3 regions of the Bradyrhizobium sp. BR 1433 genome follow, and region 2 is predicted to be linked to each of the others. Evidence: predicted binding sites of a transcription regulator. Region 2 holds the regulator's gene; each other region holds the start of a gene.
The links. Region 2 encodes HrcA, which represses chaperone genes, less so after heat shock. Its sites were predicted from a motif close to GTTAGCACTCNCNNNNNGNGAGTGCTAAC; they were not measured.
Positions count from the first base shown of each region.

Region 1: groES (co-chaperone GroES) is a predicted target of HrcA. The motif match lies at 1,357-1,385, and genes of this name have one in related genera.
Region 3: ACSKB9_RS30475 (co-chaperone GroES) is a predicted target of HrcA. The motif match lies at 1,649-1,677, and genes of this name have one in related genera.

Region 1 covers NZ_JBPUGG010000001.1:3,025,190-3,028,463, reverse strand. The annotation lists gene ACSKB9_RS14930 (transposase) at 1-16, shown strand, start outside; gene ACSKB9_RS14925 (ImmA/IrrE family metallo-endopeptidase) at 319-567, shown strand; partial or broken gene ACSKB9_RS14920 (IS1 family transposase) at 964-1,095, shown strand; gene groES (co-chaperone GroES) at 1,429-1,743, shown strand; gene groL (chaperonin GroEL) at 1,828-3,274, shown strand, end outside.
Region 2 covers NZ_JBPUGG010000001.1:5,072,487-5,075,760, forward strand. The annotation lists gene rph (ribonuclease PH) at 1-709, opposite strand, end outside; gene hrcA (heat-inducible transcriptional repressor HrcA) at 892-1,980, shown strand; gene grpE (nucleotide exchange factor GrpE) at 2,146-2,751, shown strand; gene ACSKB9_RS24505 (VOC family protein) at 2,801-3,226, opposite strand.
Region 3 covers NZ_JBPUGG010000001.1:6,319,335-6,322,608, forward strand. The annotation lists gene groL (chaperonin GroEL) at 1-1,085, opposite strand, end outside; gene ACSKB9_RS30475 (co-chaperone GroES) at 1,261-1,557, opposite strand; gene ACSKB9_RS30480 (hypothetical protein) at 1,873-2,391, shown strand; gene ACSKB9_RS30485 (hypothetical protein) at 2,616-2,894, opposite strand; gene ACSKB9_RS30490 (protein phosphatase CheZ) at 3,128-3,274, opposite strand, start outside.

The DNA.
Region 1 (3,274 bases), 2.0 Mb from region 2:
CACTTGGCGTCGATAGGCGCGCCAGGGTCGACTGGGCGGAGATCCGTACCAACTTTCGTTCCCGTCGAGATCACACCGGTGGCGGCTCCGATCTCGAGCGACGCGCCACAACCAGTGTCTTCCCCACCTGCGCAACGCGCAAGGGCTGGAATCATCGGCAGGTTAGCCTCATGGCGATGCGGTAGATTTCGGAGCGTAGAAGAGCGCTTCCAGCTTCCTCAGCCGAGTTTAATAGATCTGAGCTATGAGACCGAACCGCAGTCCGCTGCTGCGGCGCTGCGTCAGTATTGGGAACTAGGCGAGCGCCCAATAACCAACATGCTGGCTCTTCTAGAAACCAAAGGGGTGCGGATTTTCTCTCTTGCCGAGAACACTGCGTCGGTTAATGCGTTCTCGTTCTGGCGAGATAACAAGCCCTATATCTTCCTCAACAATTTCAAGATGGCGGAAAGCAGCATTTTTGATTCTGCGCATGAACTTGGTCACCTCGTCATGCATAAGCATGGCGATGCCAAGGAAACGAGGGCGGCCGAGCGAGAAGCCAACGGCTTCGCCTCTTCTTCTTGATGCCGTCACGAGATGTTCGGGCTCAAGTTCAAATGCCAATTTCCACGCAAGCGATCTTGGCAGCTAAGACCAGATGGCGCGTATCCGCGATGGCTCTCTCATATCGCCTGCATGCCTTGGGCATGCTGTCAGACTGGCGTTACAAGTCGATCATCATGGATTTGGGCAAGTGGGGTTATCGCGACGGAGAGCCGAATGGCATTCCGAGGGAAACGTCCGCGATTTTGGCGAAAGGTGCTTACCCAGCTTTGGAGTGAGCGAACAACCAAGAATGACATCGCGGCGACCCTCCATTTGCCCTTGGATGAGCTTGAGGGGCTGCTTTGGAACTTGGCTGGTCCTGAGAGCCGGCCGGCAGAAAGTGACTTGCGGGCGATTAAGTAACATGAACTTTTCAGCCGGGTTACCGGCGTGTCGATCAACACCGTAACAAAGATGCTGGTGGACGCTGGCGAGGCTACTTGCGCTTTCTTCCACGATGCGACCGTGCGCAACGTGTCCTCCAAGGCCGTTAGGTCGGGAACGATCTCCCGGTCAAGGCACGTGTAACCCGTCGCGATTATGCGACTTTCGTGAGCGGCTGCTAAGGACCCCCGTCTGCTGCGAGCACGCAAGAGATCGCCGACGCGTGATCAGGCCACGCCTCCGTCGCAGCTTGGAGCACGCGGTCCGAGGCTGCGTTGAGGCACTGATTGCTAATGCAACTCCCAGATCGGGTGGCGAAGTATCCAATTTTTTCTGCTACGGACACTTGCTCCCGAAAAACCTCTGTCCTATTTCAGTCTCGCTTGTGGCACTCATTCGTATCGAGTGCTAACAATGCAGAAATTATCAAACCATGCAAACAGTTAGGAGGGCTGCATGAATTTCCGTCCACTTCATGACCGCGTCGTTGTCAAACGCATTGACGCAGACGAGAAGACCGCTGGCGGCATCATCATTCCAGACACCGCCAAGGAAAAACCCTCGCAGGGCGAAATCATCGCCGTCGGCCCGGGCGGCCGCGACGAGGCTGGCAAGCTGATCCCCATCGACGTCAAGGTCGGCGATCGCGTCCTGTTCGGCAAGTGGTCGGGCACCGAGGTCAAGATCGACGGCCAGGAGCTGTTGATCATGAAGGAGAGCGACATCATGGGCGTTCTTACCGACGTGTCGTCCAGCAGGAAGGCTGCCTAATCCACCCGCTCGCACCGCTCGCCCTAAGGAGCGCCTGCGGGCGCCCCTCCAAGGTGAGAAGACATCAAACTCAGGGAACTCATCATGTCAGCCAAAGAAGTCAAATTCTCCGTCGAGGCCCGCGACCGTATGCTGCGCGGTGTCGACATCCTCGCCAACGCGGTGAAGGTCACCCTCGGTCCGAAGGGCCGCAACGTGGTGCTCGAGAAGTCGTTCGGCGCTCCCCGCATCACCAAGGACGGCGTCACCGTCGCCAAGGAGATCGAGCTCGAGGACAAGTTCGAGAACATGGGCGCCCAGATGGTGCGCGAAGTCGCCTCCAAGTCCGCTGATGCGGCCGGCGACGGCACCACCACTGCGACCGTGCTGGCGGCTGCGATCGTCCGTGAAGGCGCCAAGTCGGTCGCCGCCGGCATGAACCCGATGGATCTGAAGCGCGGTATCGACCTCGCGGTCGAGGCTGTTGTCGCGGACCTCCAGAAGAACTCGAAGAAGGTCACCTCGAACGAGGAGATCGCCCAGGTCGGCACCATTTCGGCCAACGGCGATGCCGAGATCGGCAAGTTCCTCGCCGACGCCATGAAGAAGGTCGGCAACGAGGGCGTGATCACGGTCGAGGAAGCCAAGTCGCTCGAGACCGAGCTCGACGTCGTCGAGGGCATGCAGTTCGACCGCGGCTACATCTCGCCCTACTTCGTCACCAACGCCGACAAGATGCGCGTTGAGATGGACGACGCCTATATCCTCATCAACGAGAAGAAGCTCTCCTCGCTGAACGAGTTGCTGCCGCTGCTCGAGGCCGTGGTGCAGACCGGCAAGCCGCTGGTCATCGTCGCCGAGGACGTCGAAGGCGAAGCGCTTGCCACCCTCGTCGTCAACCGCCTGCGTGGCGGCCTGAAGGTCGCGGCCGTCAAGGCTCCGGGCTTCGGCGATCGCCGCAAGGCCATGCTGCAGGACATCGCGATCCTGACCGGCGGCCAGGCCATCTCGGAAGACCTCGGCATCAAGCTCGAGAACGTCACGCTGCAGATGCTCGGTCGCGCCAAGAAGGTGATGATCGACAAGGAGAACACCACGATCGTCAACGGCGCCGGCAAGAAGGCCGACATCGACGCCCGCGTTGCCCAGATCAAGGCGCAGATCGAGGAGACCACCTCGGACTACGACCGTGAGAAGCTGCAGGAGCGTCTTGCCAAGCTCGCAGGCGGCGTCGCGGTGATCCGCGTCGGCGGCGCGACCGAGGTCGAGGTGAAGGAGCGCAAGGATCGCGTTGATGACGCGATGCATGCAACCCGCGCGGCTGTCGAGGAAGGCATCCTGCCGGGTGGCGGCGTCGCTCTGCTGCGTGCCACTGAAGCGCTCAAGGGCCTGCGCACCAAGAACGACGACCAGAAGACCGGCGTCGAGATCGTGCGCAAAGCGTTGTCCTGGCCGGCGCGTCAAATCGCGATCAACGCCGGTGAAGACGGCTCGGTCGTGGTCGGCAAAGTCCTGGAGAAGACGCAGTACTCATACGGCTTCGATGCGCAGA
Region 2 (3,274 bases):
CCACCGCGATCTTTTGCAAGTCGACCAGACGCGCGACACCTTTGCGCGCCAGCGCCATCAGCGCCAGGAATTCACCTTCCGAGAACGGCGTCTTCTCGGCGGTGCCCTGCACCTCGATGATCCGGCCGTCGCCGGTCATGACGAAATTGGCGTCGGTGTCGGCTTCGGAGTCCTCGGCATAGTCGAGATCGAGCACCGGCGTGCCCTGATAGATGCCGCAGGAGATCGCCGCCACATTGTCGCGCAACACATTGGTCTTCAGCATGTTGCGGGTCTTCATCCAGTTGATGCAGTCGGCCAGCGCCACCCAGGCACCGGTGATCGAGGCGGTGCGGGTGCCGCCATCGGCCTGGATGACGTCGCAATCGACCGTGATCTGGCGCTCGCCGAGTGCCTCGAGATCGACGGCTGCGCGCAGCGAGCGGCCGATCAGCCGCTGGATCTCGACCGTCCGGCCGCCCTGCTTGCCGGCCGAGGCCTCGCGGCGGGTGCGTTCCAGGGTGGCACGCGGCAGCATGCCGTATTCGGCGGTGACCCAGCCGCGGCCCTGTCCCTTCAGCCACGGCGGCAACCGCTCTTCCAGCGTGGCGGTCACCAGCACATGGGTGTCGCCGAACTTCACCATGCAGGAACCCTCGGCATATTTGACGACGCCGCGTTCCAGCGACACGGGACGCAGTTCATCGGGTGCACGGCGGCTTGGCCGCATGAAATCCTCCAGAAATCCGAGAAAATTGGCTGGCCGTGCTTGTAGGAGCGGGAAGGGGCAGCGGCAAGGGTTTTGGCGAGGGTTTTCGGCCCCGGTAGGGTCCGGTACGAGGGGGCCGAATGCATGCTTGTCATCGGCCTCCCGGATCGACAAATTATGCAGTAATTGTGAGGGACTGGAGTGTGACTCACCACGATCCGATTGGCCTGATCGCGCCGCATGCCGGGCTCGCCCAGCTCAACGAGCGTTCGCGCGACATTTTTCGTCAAATCGTCGAAAGCTATCTCGCGACCGGCGAGCCGGTCGGTTCGCGCAACATCTCGCGCCTGATCGCATTACCGCTGTCGCCGGCCTCGGTCCGCAACGTGATGTCGGATCTCGAGCAGCTCGGCCTGATCTATGCGCCGCACACCTCCGCCGGCCGGTTGCCGACCGAACTCGGGCTGCGCTTCTTCGTCGATGCGCTGATGCAGGTCGGCGACCTCACCGAGGCCGAGCGTCAGTCGATCCAGACCCAGCTTGCTGCCGTCGGCCGCGCGCAATCCGTCGAGGCCGCGCTTGGCGAAGCCTTGACGCGGTTGTCGGGGCTGACCCGCGCCGCGGCGGTGGTGCTGACGCAAAAGTCGAATGCGCGGCTGAAGCACATCGAGTTCGTCCGGCTGGAGCCGGAAAAGGCGCTGGTCGTGCTGGTCGGCGAAGACGGCCAGGTCGAAAACCGCGTGCTGGCACTGCCGCCGGGTGTTCCATCCTCAGCCCTGACCGAGGCGACCAATTTCCTCAATGCGCGGATCCGCGGCCGGACGCTGGCCGAAGCGCGGCTCGAGCTCGAGACGGCACTGACGCAAAACCGCGCCGAGCTCGATCAGCTCACGCAGAAGGTGGTCGCGGCGGGCATTGCGAGCTGGTCCGGCGGCGAGAACGAAGACCGCCAGCTGATCGTGCGCGGTCACGCCAATCTGCTGGAGGACCTGCATGCGCTCGACGACCTGGAGCGCATCAAGTCGCTGTTCGACGATCTCGAAACCAAGCGCGGCGTGATCGATCTGCTCGGCCGCGCCGAACGCGGCGAGGGCGTGCGGATCTTCATCGGCTCGGAGAACAAGCTGTTCTCGCTGTCGGGTTCCTCAACCATCATCGCGCCCTACGGCGACGCCCAGGGGCGGATCGTGGGCGTCCTCGGCGTGATCGGACCGACACGGCTGAACTATGCGCGGGTGATCCCGACCGTCGATTATGCCGCGCGCATCGTCAGCAAGATGCTCGGCGGCTGACCGGAGGGCGATTTCGCTTTCATTTGACGGGTTTTCTTCACCCAAGCCGGAGATCCCAGTTCCCGAGACCGGTATGTTGCGCTTGATTTTCGCCGCCCAAAGCACGATATCCCGGCAAGCAATCCCCAAGATTTGAACCGACGCGAGTTTTCGAGAAGGCAAGCCATGACCGATCCGAACCGGGCCAATGACAACACCGAGAATTCGGCGCCGACGGGTGAGCCCGTGGTCTCGAAACCCTACATCATGCCTGACGAGCCCGAGGCCGGATCGGCGGAGGCGCTGACCAAGGAACTCGCCGAGGCGCGCGACCGGACGCTGCGCACCCTGGCCGAGATGGAGAATCTCCGCCAGCGCACCCGCCGCGAGGTCGCCGACGCCAAGACCTACGGCATCACCGGCTTTGCCCGCGACGTGCTCGATATCGCCGACAACCTGCAGCGCGCGCTCGATGCGGTGCCGGCCGAGACCAAGGAAGCCGCCGATCCCGGCCTGAAGGCGCTGATCGAAGGCGTCGAGCTGACCGAACGTTCGCTGCTCAACGCGCTGGAGAAGAACGGCGTCAAGAAGTTCGACCCGATCGGCGAGAAGTTCGATCCGAACTTCCAGCAGGCGATGTTCGAGGTGCCTGATCCGTCGGTGCCGTCGGGCACCGTGGTGCAGGTCGTGCAGGCCGGTTACATGATCGGCGAGCGCATCCTGCGTCCGGCGCTGGTCGGCGTCTCCAAGGGCGGCGCCAAGGCCGCCCCGACCGCCGACATCACCGCCTGATCCATCCCGATCCCGGCTGCGCGTTTGTGAGCTCGCGGATTGCGCGGGCTCACGGTCGCGGCTTCTCGTGTGCCTTCGGCCAATAGGTGCCGAAGCTCCAGAGATTTCCTTCCGGATCGCGGCAGGCGAAGTCGCGGCTGCCATAGTCGGTATCGCGCAGTTCCATCTCGATCTTGGCGCCGGCAGCCTTGACCTTCGCGTGCAGCGCGTTGGGATCGCCGACGGCGATATAGATCGAGTCGGTGCGGCGGTGGTCGAGGTCGCCGACCAGCTTGCCATAGGCGTCGTCACGGCTCTGACCCAGCATCAGCATCGAGGAACCATAGGCGAGCTCGGCGTGATGGATCACGCCACCGTCGCGGTAGACGACGTGTTCGGTGAACCCAAGCACCGCCGTGAGCCAATTGGTCATCGCCTCGGCGTCCTTGCAGCGCAGGGTCGGGTAGATGCGGGGCGGTTCGATGTCGTGCGTCATGGTCGCTCACCTCCTTGGCTGACGGCGCCATCCTGCACGAGGCAACGC
Region 3 (3,274 bases), 1.2 Mb from region 2:
CGGTCGTAGTCCGAGGTGGTCTCCTCGATCTGCGCCTTGATCTGGCCAACGCGGGCGTCGATGTCCTTCTTCTTGCCGGCGCCCTTGACGATCGTGGTGTTCTCCTTGTCGATCACGATCTTGCCGGCGCGGCCGAGCATGTTCACCGTGACGTTCTCGAGCTTCATGCCGAGGTCGTCGGAGATCAGCTGACCGCCGGTCAGGATCGCGATGTCCTCCAGCATCGCCTTGCGGCGATCGCCGAAGCCCGGCGCCTTGACGGCGGCGACCTTGAGCCCGCCGCGCAGGCGGTTGACGACCAGGGTCGCCAGCGCCTCGCCCTCGACGTCCTCGGCGAGGATCAAGAGCGGACGGCCCGACTGCACCACGGCTTCCAGCACCGGCAGCATCGCTTGCAGGCCGGACAGCTTCTTCTCGTGCAGCAGGATGTAGGCATCCTCGAGCTCGGCGGTCATCTTCTCGGCGTTGGTGATGAAGTAGGGCGACAGATAGCCGCGGTCGAACTTCATGCCCTCGACGATATCGACCTCGGTCTCGAGCGACTTGTTCTCCTCGACGGTGATCACGCCCTCGTTGCCGACCTTCTGCATCGCCTGCGCGATCATCTTGCCGATCGCGGCATCGCCATTGGCCGAGATGGTGCCGACCTGGGCGACTTCGGACGAGGAGGCGACCGGCTTGGCGCGCTTCTCGATGTCCTTGATCACGGCCGCGACCGCGGTGTCGATGCCGCGCTTGAGGTCCATCGGGTTCATGCCGGCGGCGACCGACTTGGCGCCCTCGCGGACGATGGCCTGCGCCAGCACGGTCGCGGTGGTGGTGCCGTCACCGGCGGTGTCGTTGGTCTTGGAAGCGACCTCGCGCAGCATCTGCGCACCCATGTTCTCGAACTTGTCGTCGAGCTCGATCTCCTTGGCGACGGTGACGCCGTCCTTGGTGATGCGGGGAGCGCCGAAGCTCTTCTCGATGACGACGTTGCGGCCCTTGGGGCCGAGCGTCACCTTCACGGCGTTGGCGAGCACGTCGACACCGCGCAGCATGCGGTCGCGGGCCTCTCCGGCGAATTTTACGTCCTTGGCAGCCATTGATTTGAACTCCTGTCAGTTTTGAGAGACGCGCTTGCCGTTTCCGCGCTCGTCATCGCCGGGCTTGACCCGGCGATCCATCGCCTTGGTAAGAACTCTTCGGAAGCGTGATGGATGCCCGGATCAAGTCCGGGTATGACGATGCGAGTGGTGCGGTCGCGCGGTTGAATGGCGATCAGGCCAGCACGCCCATGATGTCGGACTCCTTCATGATCAGGAGCTCCTGGTTGTCGAGCTTGACCTCGGTGCCCGACCATTTGCCGAACAGCACGCGGTCGCCGACCTTGAGGTCGATCGGGATCAGCTTGCCGGCCTCGTCGCGGCCACCCGGGCCGACGGCGACGATCTCGCCCTGGGACGGCTTCTCCTTCGCCGAGTCCGGAATGATGATGCCGCCCTTGGATTTCTCCTCGGCATCGATACGCTTGACCACGACGCGGTCGTGCAGGGGGCGGAAGGTGGATTTAGCCATGACGTTCCCTCTTGGCTCGGTTTCAGGTCCGGTTCATCGGGACCGGCGTTGGATGCCGGCCCGGTCGGCGCTGGGCAGGACGCCCGACGCTCTTAGCAATCGTGGTGCGAGAGTGCTAATTGTGGGCCGGGAAATATGGCTTGGCGCAGTTTCTGTCAAGCAAACGGGTTAAGGCCTTGGTGAGGCCAATATAGGATGGTGGACCAGAAACCAAATCGTAGCGATGACGTAATTTTGTCAGACGTCATTGCTCCGTCTTAAGTTTTACGCTTGGCTGCAGGACGGGTGCGGCCGGGACATAGTCGGGGGATGCATATGATCAGGTCATTCAACGCGCGATTGGTCGCACGGTTCGCGGCTGTTTCGGCGCTGACGACACTCTTGGGGGCGTGCGGCAGCATGAGCCTGCCGTCGTTGTCGTCGAACCCTGAGCCGGCGCCAGCCGAGCCGGGAGTGGCCCCCGAAATGCCCGCGAGCATCCGCGCCGACGAGATCGTCGGCCGCTGGGGTCTCGCCTCGTTCCAGAATCCTGCCGATCGCGCCCGCACCGAGGCCGCCGCGCGCGGCCAGTGCAAGCAGCCTTACGTGATCGGCGCCGGCCAGAACGGCGGCGTCATCATGCATCTGGCCGACCAGGCCACCCCGCAGGAACTGCGGCTGAAGGGTTCCCCGAGCGGCAAGAACTATATCGGCCCGCCTGGACCGACGCCCGGCGAGCAGGACCGCGAGATCGTCTCGTTCGACGGCCGCGTCATGATCACCCGCTTCGTGGACAAGGATGCCGGGGTCCGCTACGGCAACATGGTCTACGTCCGCTGCGCCCCGAGGGCGTAACGGCGAGCTACTTCAGCATGAGATAGCGCCGCATCGGGGTGCACCTCTTCCCTTGTGGAGAGGTCGGATTGCATCGTCAGATGCAATCCGGGTGAGGGGTCTCCCTCCGCGAGTGACCCTTTCGAGATTTGAGTAGGCGGCGACATCCCCTCATCCGGCGCGGATTGCATCCGCGCCACCTTCTCCCACAAGGGGAGAAGGGAAGGAGACCCGAAAACGCGGCCTTATCGCCGCACGCCAACCCGATTGACGCCGCCATTCAAATTGCCGCCCGCATTGTGACGGACCGCAGCGCGCGCCACCGGACGAGGCCTGAGCACGACGCCCGCCCTCGCAACGCAGCCTGCCGGATAACCGACATACGTGCAGTAAATCACGGCGTTGGCCGGTGCTGGACTGAGAGCGGCGCCTGCAAACCCCAACATCAGGCTCGCCGCTATTCCCGCAACCGTCACGGACTTGGCTGGAACAATGTTCGTCCGACGCATGGTGATCCTCCTCATCGCGGGCGGGCCAAAGATGGTGCGCCGTTTCGGGCGCGGCCCAACCTATGCGCGGCAAGGGACGGATCGGATTGACGTAGATCAACGCCCGCGCGCGGCTGTACGTCCGCGAGTGAAGGCGGCAACGGCAGCACGAGGACGGCACGACGTCTGGTGACCCCTCCCGGGGTGGGCTCGCCCAAACAAAGACGCCGGCCCGAGGGCCGACGTTTTTCGTCTTGATCTGACGAACCTCAGTTGAACATCGCGTCGATGTCGTCCTGCGAGGCGTGGCCGGCGTCGCCGTCGAGCTTCGGGCCGTTGAGCAGGCGCGCATCGCCCTCGCGCGTGTCGACGATCGCCGGGACGTGCGACTTGATCGCGTCGACGCCGCCCCAGAT